DNA from 2 places in the Streptomyces sp. P9-A2 genome. Region 2 is predicted to be linked to the other one. Evidence: riboswitches for the same ligand, from Rfam matches in the RefSeq annotation. Region 2 holds a riboswitch; the other holds the start of a gene.
What was found. A riboswitch is a leader RNA that binds a small molecule or an ion and turns the genes downstream of it on or off. The one in region 2 is predicted to bind cobalamin.
Positions count from the first base shown of each region.

Region 1: it holds a riboswitch for cobalamin, as region 2 does, so the genes downstream of both, cobN (cobaltochelatase subunit CobN) here and V4Y04_RS07380 (cobalamin biosynthesis protein) in region 2, are expected to answer to the same signal.

Region 1 covers NZ_JAZIFX010000001.1:7,902,009-7,907,260, reverse strand. The annotation lists gene cobN (cobaltochelatase subunit CobN) at 1-3,128, opposite strand, end outside; cobalamin riboswitch at 3,163-3,304, opposite strand; gene cobG (precorrin-3B synthase) at 3,359-4,681, shown strand; gene V4Y04_RS35425 (precorrin-8X methylmutase) at 4,678-5,252, shown strand, end outside.
Region 2 covers NZ_JAZIFX010000001.1:1,625,494-1,630,745, forward strand. The annotation lists gene V4Y04_RS07360 (alpha/beta hydrolase family protein) at 1-372, opposite strand, end outside; gene V4Y04_RS07365 (class II aldolase/adducin family protein) at 711-1,460, opposite strand; gene V4Y04_RS07370 (inorganic phosphate transporter) at 1,669-2,952, shown strand; gene V4Y04_RS07375 (hypothetical protein) at 3,009-3,230, shown strand; cobalamin riboswitch at 3,523-3,661, shown strand; gene V4Y04_RS07380 (cobalamin biosynthesis protein) at 3,787-4,773, shown strand; gene V4Y04_RS07385 (cobyric acid synthase) at 4,794-5,252, shown strand, end outside.

The sequences.
Region 1 (5,252 bases), 6.3 Mb from region 2:
TCGTGCTCGCGGGTGTCCGTGTTCTTGGCGGCCACCGCGATCCGCTTGTACGCCGTCTCCATCTCGTCGCGGGCCGGGCGGCCGTCCAGTTCGCGGCCGTAGGCGTAGCCGCCCCAGACGGTGTAGACCTCGGCGAGGTCGGCGTCGGTGCGCCAGTCGCGGGAGTCGATGAGCTGGAGCAGGCCGGCGCCGTAGGTGCCGGGGCGGGAGCCGAAGATGCGGGTGGTGGCCCGGCGTTCGTCGCCGTGTTCGGCGAGGTCGGCCTGGACGTGGGCGCGGACGTGGTTGGTCTCGGCGGGCTCGTCCAGGGAGGCCGCCAGGCGCACGGCGTCGTCGAGGAGGCCGACGGTGTGCGGGAAGGCGTCGCGGAAGAAGCCGGAGATGCGCAGGGTGACGTCGATGCGGGGGCGGCCCAGCTCGTCGTACGGGATGGCCTCCAGGCCCGTGACGCGGCGTGAGGCGTCGTCCCAGACGGGGCGGATGCCCAGCAGGGCGAGGGCCTCGGCGACATCGTCCCCGGCGGTGCGCATGGCGCTGGTGCCCCAGAGGGAGAGCCCGACCGAGGTGGGCCAGTCGCCGTTGTCCGTGCGGTAGCGCTCCAGGAGGCTGTCCGCGAGGGCCTGACCGGTCTCCCACGCGAGGCGGGAGGGGACGGCCTTGGGGTCGACCGAGTAGAAGTTGCGACCGGTCGGCAGGACGTTGACCAGACCGCGCAGCGGGGAGCCGGACGGGCCCGCGGGGACGAAGCCGCCGTTCAGGGCGTGCACGGTGTGGTCGAGTTCGGCGGTGGTCGCCGCCAGCCGCGGGACGACCTCGCGGGCGGCGAACTCCAGGACGGCGGCGACCTGTTCACCGTGCTCGGTGGGCACGGCGGCCGGGTCCCAGCCCGCGTCCTCCATCGCCTGCACCAGAGCGCGGGCCTTGTCCTCCGCCTCGTCGGCCGTGGTGCGGGTGGCGGCGGACTCGTCGAGACCCAGGGCCTCGCGCAGGCCGGGCAGGGCGGTGACGCCGCCCCAGATCTGGCGGGCGCGCAGGATCGCCAGGACGAGGTTGACCCGGTCGGCGCCGGCGGGCGGGGCGCCCAGGACATGGAGGCCGTCGCGGATCTGCGCGTCCTTGACCTCGCAGAGCCAGCCGTCGACGTGCAGGAGGAAGTCGTCGAAGCCGTCGTCGTCGGGGCGGTCGTCGAGGCCGAGGTCGTGGTCGAGGCGGGCGGCCTGGATGAGGGTCCAGATCTGGGCGCGGATCGCCGGGAGCTTCGCCGGGTCCATGGAGGAGATCTGGGCGTACTCGTCGAGGAGTTGTTCCAGGCGGGCGATGTCGCCGTAGGAGTCGGCGCGGGCCATCGGGGGGACGAGGTGGTCGACGAGGGTGGCGTGAACCCGGCGCTTGGCCTGGGTGCCCTCGCCCGGGTCGTTGACCAGGAAGGGGTAGATCAGGGGGAGGTCGCCGAGGGCGGCGTCCGGGCCGCAGGCGGCGGACAGGCCGGCGTTCTTGCCCGGCAGCCACTCCAGGTTGCCGTGCTTGCCGAGGTGGATCATGGCGTCCGCGCCGAACCCGCCGTCCTCGGCCCGCGCGGCGAGCCAGCGGTAGGCGGCGAGGTAGTGGTGGGAGGGCGGCAGGTCGGGGTCGTGGTAGATGGCGATGGGGTTCTCGCCGAAACCGCGCGGGGGCTGGATGAGGATCAGCAGGTTGCCGCGGCGCAGGGCCGCGAGGACGATGTCGCCCTCCGGGTTGCGGCTGCGGTCGAGGAACATCTCGCCCGGCGCCGGGCCCCAGTGCTCTTCGACGGACGTGCGCAGTTTCTCGGGGAGAGTGGCGTACCAGCGCTTGTAGTCGGCGGCCGGGATGCGTACCGGGTTGCGGGCGAGCTGTTCCTCGGTGAGCCAGTCCTGGTCGTGGCCGCCCGCCTCGATCAGCGCGCGGATCAGTTCGTCGCCGTCTCCGGAGGCCAGTCCGGGGACGTCGGTGTCGCCGAAGTCGTATCCCTCGTCCCGCAGCCGGCGCAGGAGGGCCACCGCGCTGGCGGGGGTGTCCAGGCCGACCGCGTTGCCGATGCGGGAGTGCTTGGTCGGATAGGCGGACAGGACGAGGGCCAGGCGCTTGTCGGCGGCCGGGATGTGCCGCAGGCGGGCGTGGCGCACGGCGATGCCGGCCACGCGGGCGGCGCGCTCGGGGTCGGCGACGTAGGCCGGGAGGCCGTCGGCGTCGATCTCCTTGAAGGAGAACGGCACGGTGATCAGGCGGCCGTCGAATTCGGGCACGGCGATCTGGCTCGCGGCGTCCAGCGGGGAGACGCCCTCGTCGCTCTCCTCCCAGGCGGTGCGGGAGCCGGTCAGGCACAGGGCCTGGAGGATCGGTACGTCCAGGGTGGTGAGCGCGCCCGCGTCCCAGGACTCGTCGTCGCCACCGGCGGACGCCTCGGCGGGCTTGGTGCCGCCGGCCGCGAGGACGGTCGTGACGATGACGTCCGCCGCGCGCAGCTCGTCGATCAGTTCGGATTCGGGGGCGCGCAGGGAAGCCACGTACAGCGGCAGGGGCCGCCCGCCCGCGTTCTCCACGGCGTCGCACAGGGCGTGGACGAAGGCGGTGTTGCCGCTCATGTGGTGGGCGCGGTAGTAGAGCACGGCGACGGTCGGGCCGTCGGTGCCCTCGCGGGGTGTGCGTTCCAGCGGGCCCCAGGTGGGCGCGGGCGCGGGCGGCTCGAAGCCGTGGCCGGTGAGCAGGACCGTGTCGGACAGGAAGCGGGCGAGCTGCTCGAGGTTGTCGGGTCCGCCGTGGGCGAGATAGGCGTGCGCCTCGGCGGCGAGGCCGACGGGGACCGTGGAGGCGGCCATCAGCTGGGCGTCGGGGGCCTGTTCACCGCTGAGGACGACGACCGGGCGGCCGTCGGCGAGCAGCAGGTCGAGGCCCTCCTCCCAGGCGCGCAGTCCGCCGAGGAGACGTACGACGACCAGGCCGACGCCCTCGAGGAGCGCGGGCAGGTCGTCGAGCGGGAGGCGGGAGGGGTTGGCGAAGCGGTAGGGCACCGGGCCGTCGGCCGCTCGGGCGCTGAGCAGATCCGTGTCGGACGTCGACAGGAGCAGGATGTTGGGGTGCGTCGAGCGCTCCCTGGACGAATGCGGCATGCGTCGGCCGGCCTTCCTCGGGATCCGCGCCCCGGGTGGTACAAGACGGCTGGAGTTCCTGGCTCGTCCGGCCTCGTGGGGGTCGGACTCACAGTGGCGGGACCGCGCCGGATTCGCACCGGGCTTCCTCCATGTCGCCGTCATGGCGATGACGGATCCGATGATCCGCCAAGAGACATAGTAAGGGTCGGGGCAAGAGGGCAGAACTTGGAGGCGGGGTGCCGATCTGTATGCTCGCCGCCATGTCCACGGCTCCCCTCCCCTCGTCGTCCCAGGCCACAGCGGTCTCCCGGGACCGCGGTGACGCCTGTCCGGGGTCGTTGCGGCTGCACACGGCCGACGACGGCGCGCTGGCCCGGGTCCGGGTGCCCGGCGGGGTGCTCACCGTGCCGCAGGCCGAGGCGCTCGCGGACGCGGCCGACCGACTGGGCGACGGCGAACTGCATCTGACCTCGCGTGGCAATGTGCAGGTGCGTGGACTGCGCGACGACTGCGGTACCCGGCTCGCCGGGCTGCTGGACGCGGCCGGACTGCTCCCGTCGCACGGGCACGAACGGGCCCGCAACATCGTCGCCTCCCCGCTGTCCGGTCTCGACGGGCGGAGTGCCCGGGAGGTGCGGCCGTGGCTGTCGGCCCTGGACGCGTCGCTGTGCGCGAGCGAGGCGGCGCGGGCACTGTCGGGGCGGTTCCTGTTCGCGCTCGACGACGGGCGCGGCGATGTCGCCGGGCTCGGCGCCGATGTGACCGTGCGTGCGCTCGGTGACGGCGACGCCCTGCTCGCCGTCGGCTCGGCGGACGGGGCGCTGCGGGTGTCCGGGGACGCGGCGCCCGGGGCCGCGCTGCTCGCCGCCGAGGCGTTCCTCGACGTGCTGCGGGAGACAGGGAGGCAGGTCTGGCGGGTCGACGAACTGGGCCTCCAATCAGGCGAGTTGACGCGTGCGGTCCGGCTCCGCCTGACCGACGCCGGCATCGGCTGCGTTCCGGCGCCGAACGACCGCGCCGCAAATGACCGCGCCACGGCGGAGGGACCGCCGCCGGGGGTGATCGGGGCGGCCCTGTCCGTCCATGTACCCCTGGGCCGTCTCACGTCCCGTCAGTGGCGGACCGTGACCCGGGTGGCCGCCGAAGTCCGGGCGGGCGAACTGCGCCTGACACCGTGGCGCGGCATCGTCGTCCCCGCCCCCGGAACGAACGCGACGGCAGCGGCCGGCGCACTGGCCCGTCTCGCCGGCACCGGCCTGGTCACCGACGCCTCCTCCCCCTGGCTGCGCGTCGGTGCCTGCATCGGCCGGCCGGGGTGCGCAAAGTCGCGTTCCGACGTGCGGGCGGACGCGACCGCCGCCCTCGCCGATGCGGGCCGCTCCCCCCTGCCGTTGTACTGGTCCGGCTGCGAGCGGCGCTGCGGCCACCCCCGGGGTGACCGGATCGACGTGGTCGCCGCCCCGGAGGGCGGCTACCGGATCGGCATGGTCGCCCAGGAGCGGCCGGCGCACACCACCGCCCTGGACGATCCCTCCCACCTCGCCGCCGCACTGGCGGCCCTCACCTCATGAGCCGTACGACGACCGAGAGCAGCGAGAAGAGCATCGTGACCCCCTACGACTACGAGAAGGACGGGGCGGCCATCTACCGCCGGTCCTTCGCCACCATCCGCGCGGAGGCGGACCTCGCGGCCCTGCCCGCCGACGTCAGCCAGGTCGCGGTCCGGATGATCCACGCCTGCGGAATGGTCGACCTCGTCCGCGACATCGGTCACACCCCCGGTGTGGTGGCCCGCGCACGCGAGGCCCTGCGCGGCGGGGCTCCGATCCTCTGCGACGTGCAGATGGTGGCCAGCGGCGTGACCCGCAAGCGGCTGCCCGCAGGCAACGACGTCCTGTGCACCCTCTCCGACCCGGCCGTGCCGGAGCTGGCGGCGAAACTCGGCACCACGCGCAGCGCCGCCGCGCTGGAGCTGTGGCGCGACCGCCTGGAGGGCGCCGTGGTCGCCGTCGGCAACGCGCCCACCGCGCTCTTCCGCCTCCTGGAGATGATCGAGGAGGGGGCGCCGAGGCCGGCCGCCGTCATCGGCGTACCCGTCGGCTTCATCGGCGCGGCCGAGTCCAAGGACGCCCTGGCCGCCCA
Region 2 (5,252 bases):
GTCGCCGACGTAGAGGTTCGGGGTGAGCCAGACCCGGTCGCCGGGATCCAGGGTGCCCCGTACGACCCGTTCCAGGCGGCGCACGACGGTGTCGGCGGAGTCCGGGACGCCGTCCAGGACGGGTCCGACGACCGCGTGGGTGCCGTCACCGGCGAGGCCGTAGCGACCGGGCCGCAGCGTGGCGAGGTGCCGGGTGAGGGTGATCTGACCGGCGGCGGTGCCGTGCACGGTGAGCCGGGGCTCGGTGGGCAGGGGCCTGCCCGGCGGCGCCTTGAGGGCGGCGTCGCTGGCGACCCGGCCGGCCGCCACCGCGGCGACGGAGGCCCCTATCACGGCGGTGACGGCAGCGGCCGTCGCTCTGGCAGTACGCACCTGTCCAGTGTCCCGGCCGACCGGCCGACCGGCCACCCCAGCGACGGTCAGGGGCCCGAACCACCGGACACCGGGACACCCGGGCGCGGGCCACCGAGGCACCGGAACACCGGGGCACCGGAACACCGGGGTGCCGGGTTACGCGGTATCGGTCGGCCGAAGGGCGCCACGCCAGGGCGTCGCCCCGCGTCGCCCGGCCGCTCCGGAAGAGTCACCGCCCCTCCCCCGCCTCCGGCGCCGGGCAGGCCCGCCGCGTCGCTCGGCCGGGACCCGTGGACGGTCCATGACCTCCGTCGGTTCAGGGCTGTGGGCTCCGCCCCGCCCGCCGGCCGGGCAGGTCAGCCGCGCTGTCCGTAGCTCCGCAGGCGGTCGGTGACCTCCGCCAGGTGGCCGGCCGACAGGAGGTTCGGGGAGCGGCCGGGGACGGACGAGGCGGTCAGCCAGAGCCTGCACATCCACTCCAGTTGGGCGGTGCGGTCGTAGGCCTGGTCGAGGGTCGTGCCGTGGGTGACGGTGCCGTGGTTCTGGAGGAGGCAGCCGGTGCGGTCCTCGAGGGCGCGCAGCATGTTCTCGGCCAACTTTTGAGTGCCGTACGTCGCGTAGGGAGCCACCCTGACGGGTCCGCCGAGCGCGGCGGCCATGTAGTGGATCAGCGGGAGTTCGTCGACGAGCGTGGAGACGGCCGTCGCGTGTACGGCGTGCGTGTGCACCACCGCGCGGGCGCCGGTCGTGCGGTACACCGCGAGATGCATGGGCAGCTCGCTGGTCGGGGCCAGGGTGCCGAGGACCTGTCGGCCGGTGAGGTCGACGCCGGTGACGTCGTCCGGCGTCAGCCGGTCGTAGGGCACTCCCGACGGTGTGACCAGCACGGTCTCCCCGACCCGCACCGAGACGTTGCCGGAGGTCCCGACGACGAGCCCGTCCGAGACGGTCCGGCGGGCCGCCCCGACGAGGGCGGCCCAGGCACGCGTCTCCTCGTCGCTCACGGCCCTGTCCTGCCGCTTCTGCCGTTCCCTCACTCGCTGCGGGCGGTCCCCGGCGCGCGCTCCGCCCTCCGCGCTCCGCCGGTCCCTCTGTCGCTCCGTCATGCCGCGATCCTGCCGGGTGACCGAAATCTCTTCAACGGCGTTCCGTCGGCTCCCGCACCCGCTCACACCCGCCCGCGACCGCCCTCGGCCCGCCAGGAGGCAGTCACCTTCCCCTACGGTCACCCCGACGCCCATTCCAGTTCACCTTCCGTTCACCCACGTTACCTACGTTCAACGCGCCAATGACTTCGAACGATTGCCTGGGTAAATGGAAAGCTTCTCGCTGATCCTCGCGATTGTGGTGGTAACCGCACTTGCGTTTGATTTCACGAACGGTTTCCACGACACCGCGAACGCGATGGCGACGACCATTTCGACCGGTGCCCTCAAGCCCAAGGTTGCGGTGGCGATGTCCGCCGTCCTCAACCTGGTGGGCGCCTTCCTCTCCGTGGAGGTCGCCAACACGATCTCCAAGGGCCTCGTCGACGAGGCCGGCATCCGTCCCGAGGTCATCTTCGCCGCACTGGTCGGCGCGATCCTCTGGAACCTCCTGACCTGGCTGGTCGGTCTGCCGTCCAGCTCCTCGCACGCCCTGATGGGCGGCCTGATCGGCGCCACCGTCGCCTCGGCGGGCTTCGGCGCGGTGCACGGCGACGTCCTGGTCACCAAGGTGCTGATCCCCGCGATCGCCGCGCCGCTGGTCGCCGGCCTGGCCGCGATGTTCGCGACCCGGCTGACCTACCGCATGAACCGCAAGTCGGCCGACAGCAAGTCCTCCGAGAAGGGGTACCGCGCCGGACAGATCGCCTCCGCCGGCCTGGTCTCCCTGGCCCACGGCACCAACGACGCCCAGAAGACGATGGGCATCATCACCCTGGCCCTGGTCGCCGGCGGCACCCTCGCCCCGGACTCCGACCCGCCGCTGTGGGTCATCGTCTCCGCGGGCATCGCCATCGCCCTCGGCACCTACCTCGGCGGCTGGCGCATCATCCGCACCATGGGCAAGGGCCTGACCGACCTCCAGCCGCAGCAGGGCTTCGTCGCCCAGACCAGCGCCGCGACGGTCATCCTGGCCTCCTCCCACCTCGGTTTCTCCCTGTCCACCACGCACTCCGTCTCCGGTTCCGTGATGGGTGCGGGCCTGGGCCGCAAGGGCGGCGTGGTCCGCTGGTCGACGGCCACCCGGATGTTCGTCGCCTGGGGGCTGACGCTGCCGGCGGCGGCCATCGTCGCGGCGATCGCCGAGTGGGTCTGCGGCTTCGGCAGCTGGGGCACCGCCCTCGTCGCGGTCTTCCTGATCGCCTCCAGTGCGGCGATCTGGAAGATCTCCCGGCGCGAGGTCGTCGACCACACCAACGTCAACGACACCGATGACACCGCCGTCGAGACCGCCATCGACACCGAAGGCACCGACAAGGAGCGGAGCGGCGTCGTGACCGTGGCCATGGCCGCCGTGGCCACCCCTCCGGCGGGCCCCGTGGCCGAGGACCTCTCGGCCACCATCCCGGCTCCCGTCGATCCGGTGGTCCCTCCGGCCAGGACCGCGGTCTGACCCCGCGGGAAGACACGCAGGAAGACATGCAGGAAGACACGTAGGAGAAGAGCACCATGAAGATCGACTGGGCGGCCCTCGGTTCCGTCTTCGGCGTCAGCCTCGTGGTCACCGTGGCCCTGGTGGCCCTGTTCACCCTGGGCATCACCGGCCTGTCCCGCCGTGAACGGGCCGCCGCCCAGGGCGAGTCCGCGGCCTTGGCGGTCACCGGCGCCTACGCCTGCTTCGCGGCCTGCGCGGCGGCGGTGGCGTACGGGATCTACATGATCATGGCCTGATCCATGGCCTGACGGCTGCCTGATTCCAGGGCAGGATCCGGGCCGGCGTCCCGGTCCGGGTCATGTCGTCCGCCCGGCGGGCGGTGCGGGGCACGTTGCCTCCGTACCGCCCGTTTCGTGTTCCCGGACCACCCGCCCACCACCGGTCCCGGACCGCCCGCCGCCGGGCCGTTTCCGCGCCGCCCGTCCCGCCGCGGAACCCCTTGCCCGCGGTTCGCTCTCCGATCACCCTCCGGAACCTCCCTGTGGGTCTCAGCACACTTCAGCCTCGCAGGTCAAAGGCAAGTTGACGGTTCTTCCGGACCGTGGTGAACTGCCGGAGCCATTACGGCGGCAGGAGAGGAAGCCGGTGCGAATCCGGCGCGGTCCCGCCACTGTCACCGGGGTGAACGACCCCGGGAGCCAGGAACTCCCACCGCCGGTCTCGTCGAACCAGGGCGTGGACACCCTGAGTGAGGACATACCGCCATGCCCGGCTGCCTGTTGAGGTCGACCAGCGATGCTCCGCCCCGGTTCGGGGCGGCCACTCCCACCGGATCCCTCACCGGCTGAACCCATGGGTGCCGATCGCGAGTTCGCGTACGGCGCCGCTGCCGGCCTCCTCGGTGACCTGCTTCTCGGCGATCCCCGCCGAGGGCATCCGGTCGCCGCTTTCGGGCGGGCCGCGGCTGCCGTGGAACGGGTTCTGTGGCAGGACGACCGGGGACGGGGCGTGCTGCACACCGCCGTCTGCGTCGGCGGGGCCGTCGCTCTGGGGAGCCTGGCCGCCCGCCTCGTACGGTCCTCCCCCGCCGCCTCCGTCGCCCTGACCGGCGCGGCCACCTGGGCCGTCGTCGGAGGGACGTCGCTGGCCCGGGAGGCCCGCGCCATCGGGCGCGCCCTGGAATCCGGGACCGCCGACGGAACAGAGGCGGCACGGGCGCGGCTGCCGCACCTGTGCGGGCGGGACCCGCAGGCGCTGGACTCCGAGGGGATCGCCCGCGCGGTCGTGGAGTCCGTCGCCGAGAACACCTCCGACGCCGTGGTGGGCGCCCTGGTGTGGGGTGCCGTCGCCGGTGTGCCGGGGCTGCTCGGGTTCCGGGCCGTCAACACCCTGGACGCCATGGTCGGCCACAGGTCCCCCCGCCATCTGCGGTACGGCTGGGCCTCCGCGCGCCTCGACGACGTCGCGGGGTGGCCCGGGGCGCGGCTGACCGCCGTACTCGCCGCGGTCGCCGGGCCGGATCCGCGGGGCGCCGTGCTGGCGTGGCGCGCGGATGCCGCGAAGCATCCGAGTCCCAACGCAGGGCCCGTGGAGGCCTCTTTCGCGGGCGCGCTCGGTGTCCGGCTCGGCGGGTCGCTGTCCTACGCCGGGCGGGTCGAGCACCGGCCCGTCCTCAACGGCGGCGGCCGGGCCGTGACCGTGGCGGACATCGATCGCGCGGTACGGCTCTCGGGGCGCGTCGGCCGGCTGGCACTCTGCGTCGGCGTCGCCGCGCGCATCGGCGTACGAGCCGTTACGCGGACCGCCTCCAAGGGGCGCGGGAAGGGGCGCACGTCATGACGGACCGTATGACGGGCGGTATGACGGGCGGCGGGCTGCTGGTGGCCGGTACGACGTCGGACGCCGGCAAGAGTGTGGTGACCGCCGGGATCTGCCGGTGGCTGGCGCGGCAGGGCGTCAAGGTCGCGCCGTTCAAGGCGCAGAACATGTCGCTGAACTCGTTCGTCACACGGGAGGGCGCCGAGATCGGGCGGGCGCAGGCCATGCAGGCCCAGGCCTGCCGCATCGAGCCGACCGCGCTGATGAATCCGGTGCTGCTCAAGCCGGGCGGGGAGCGGAGCAGCCAGGTCGTGCTGCTGGGCAGGCCGGTCGGTGAGATGAGCGCGCGCGGCTACCACGGCGGGCGGCAACAACAGCTCCTGGGCACGGTGCTGGACTCCCTCGCGCAACTGCGGGCCACGTACGACGCGGTGATCTGCGAAGGGGCCGGCAGTCCGGCCGAGATCAATCTGCGTCGCACCGACATCGTCAACATGGGG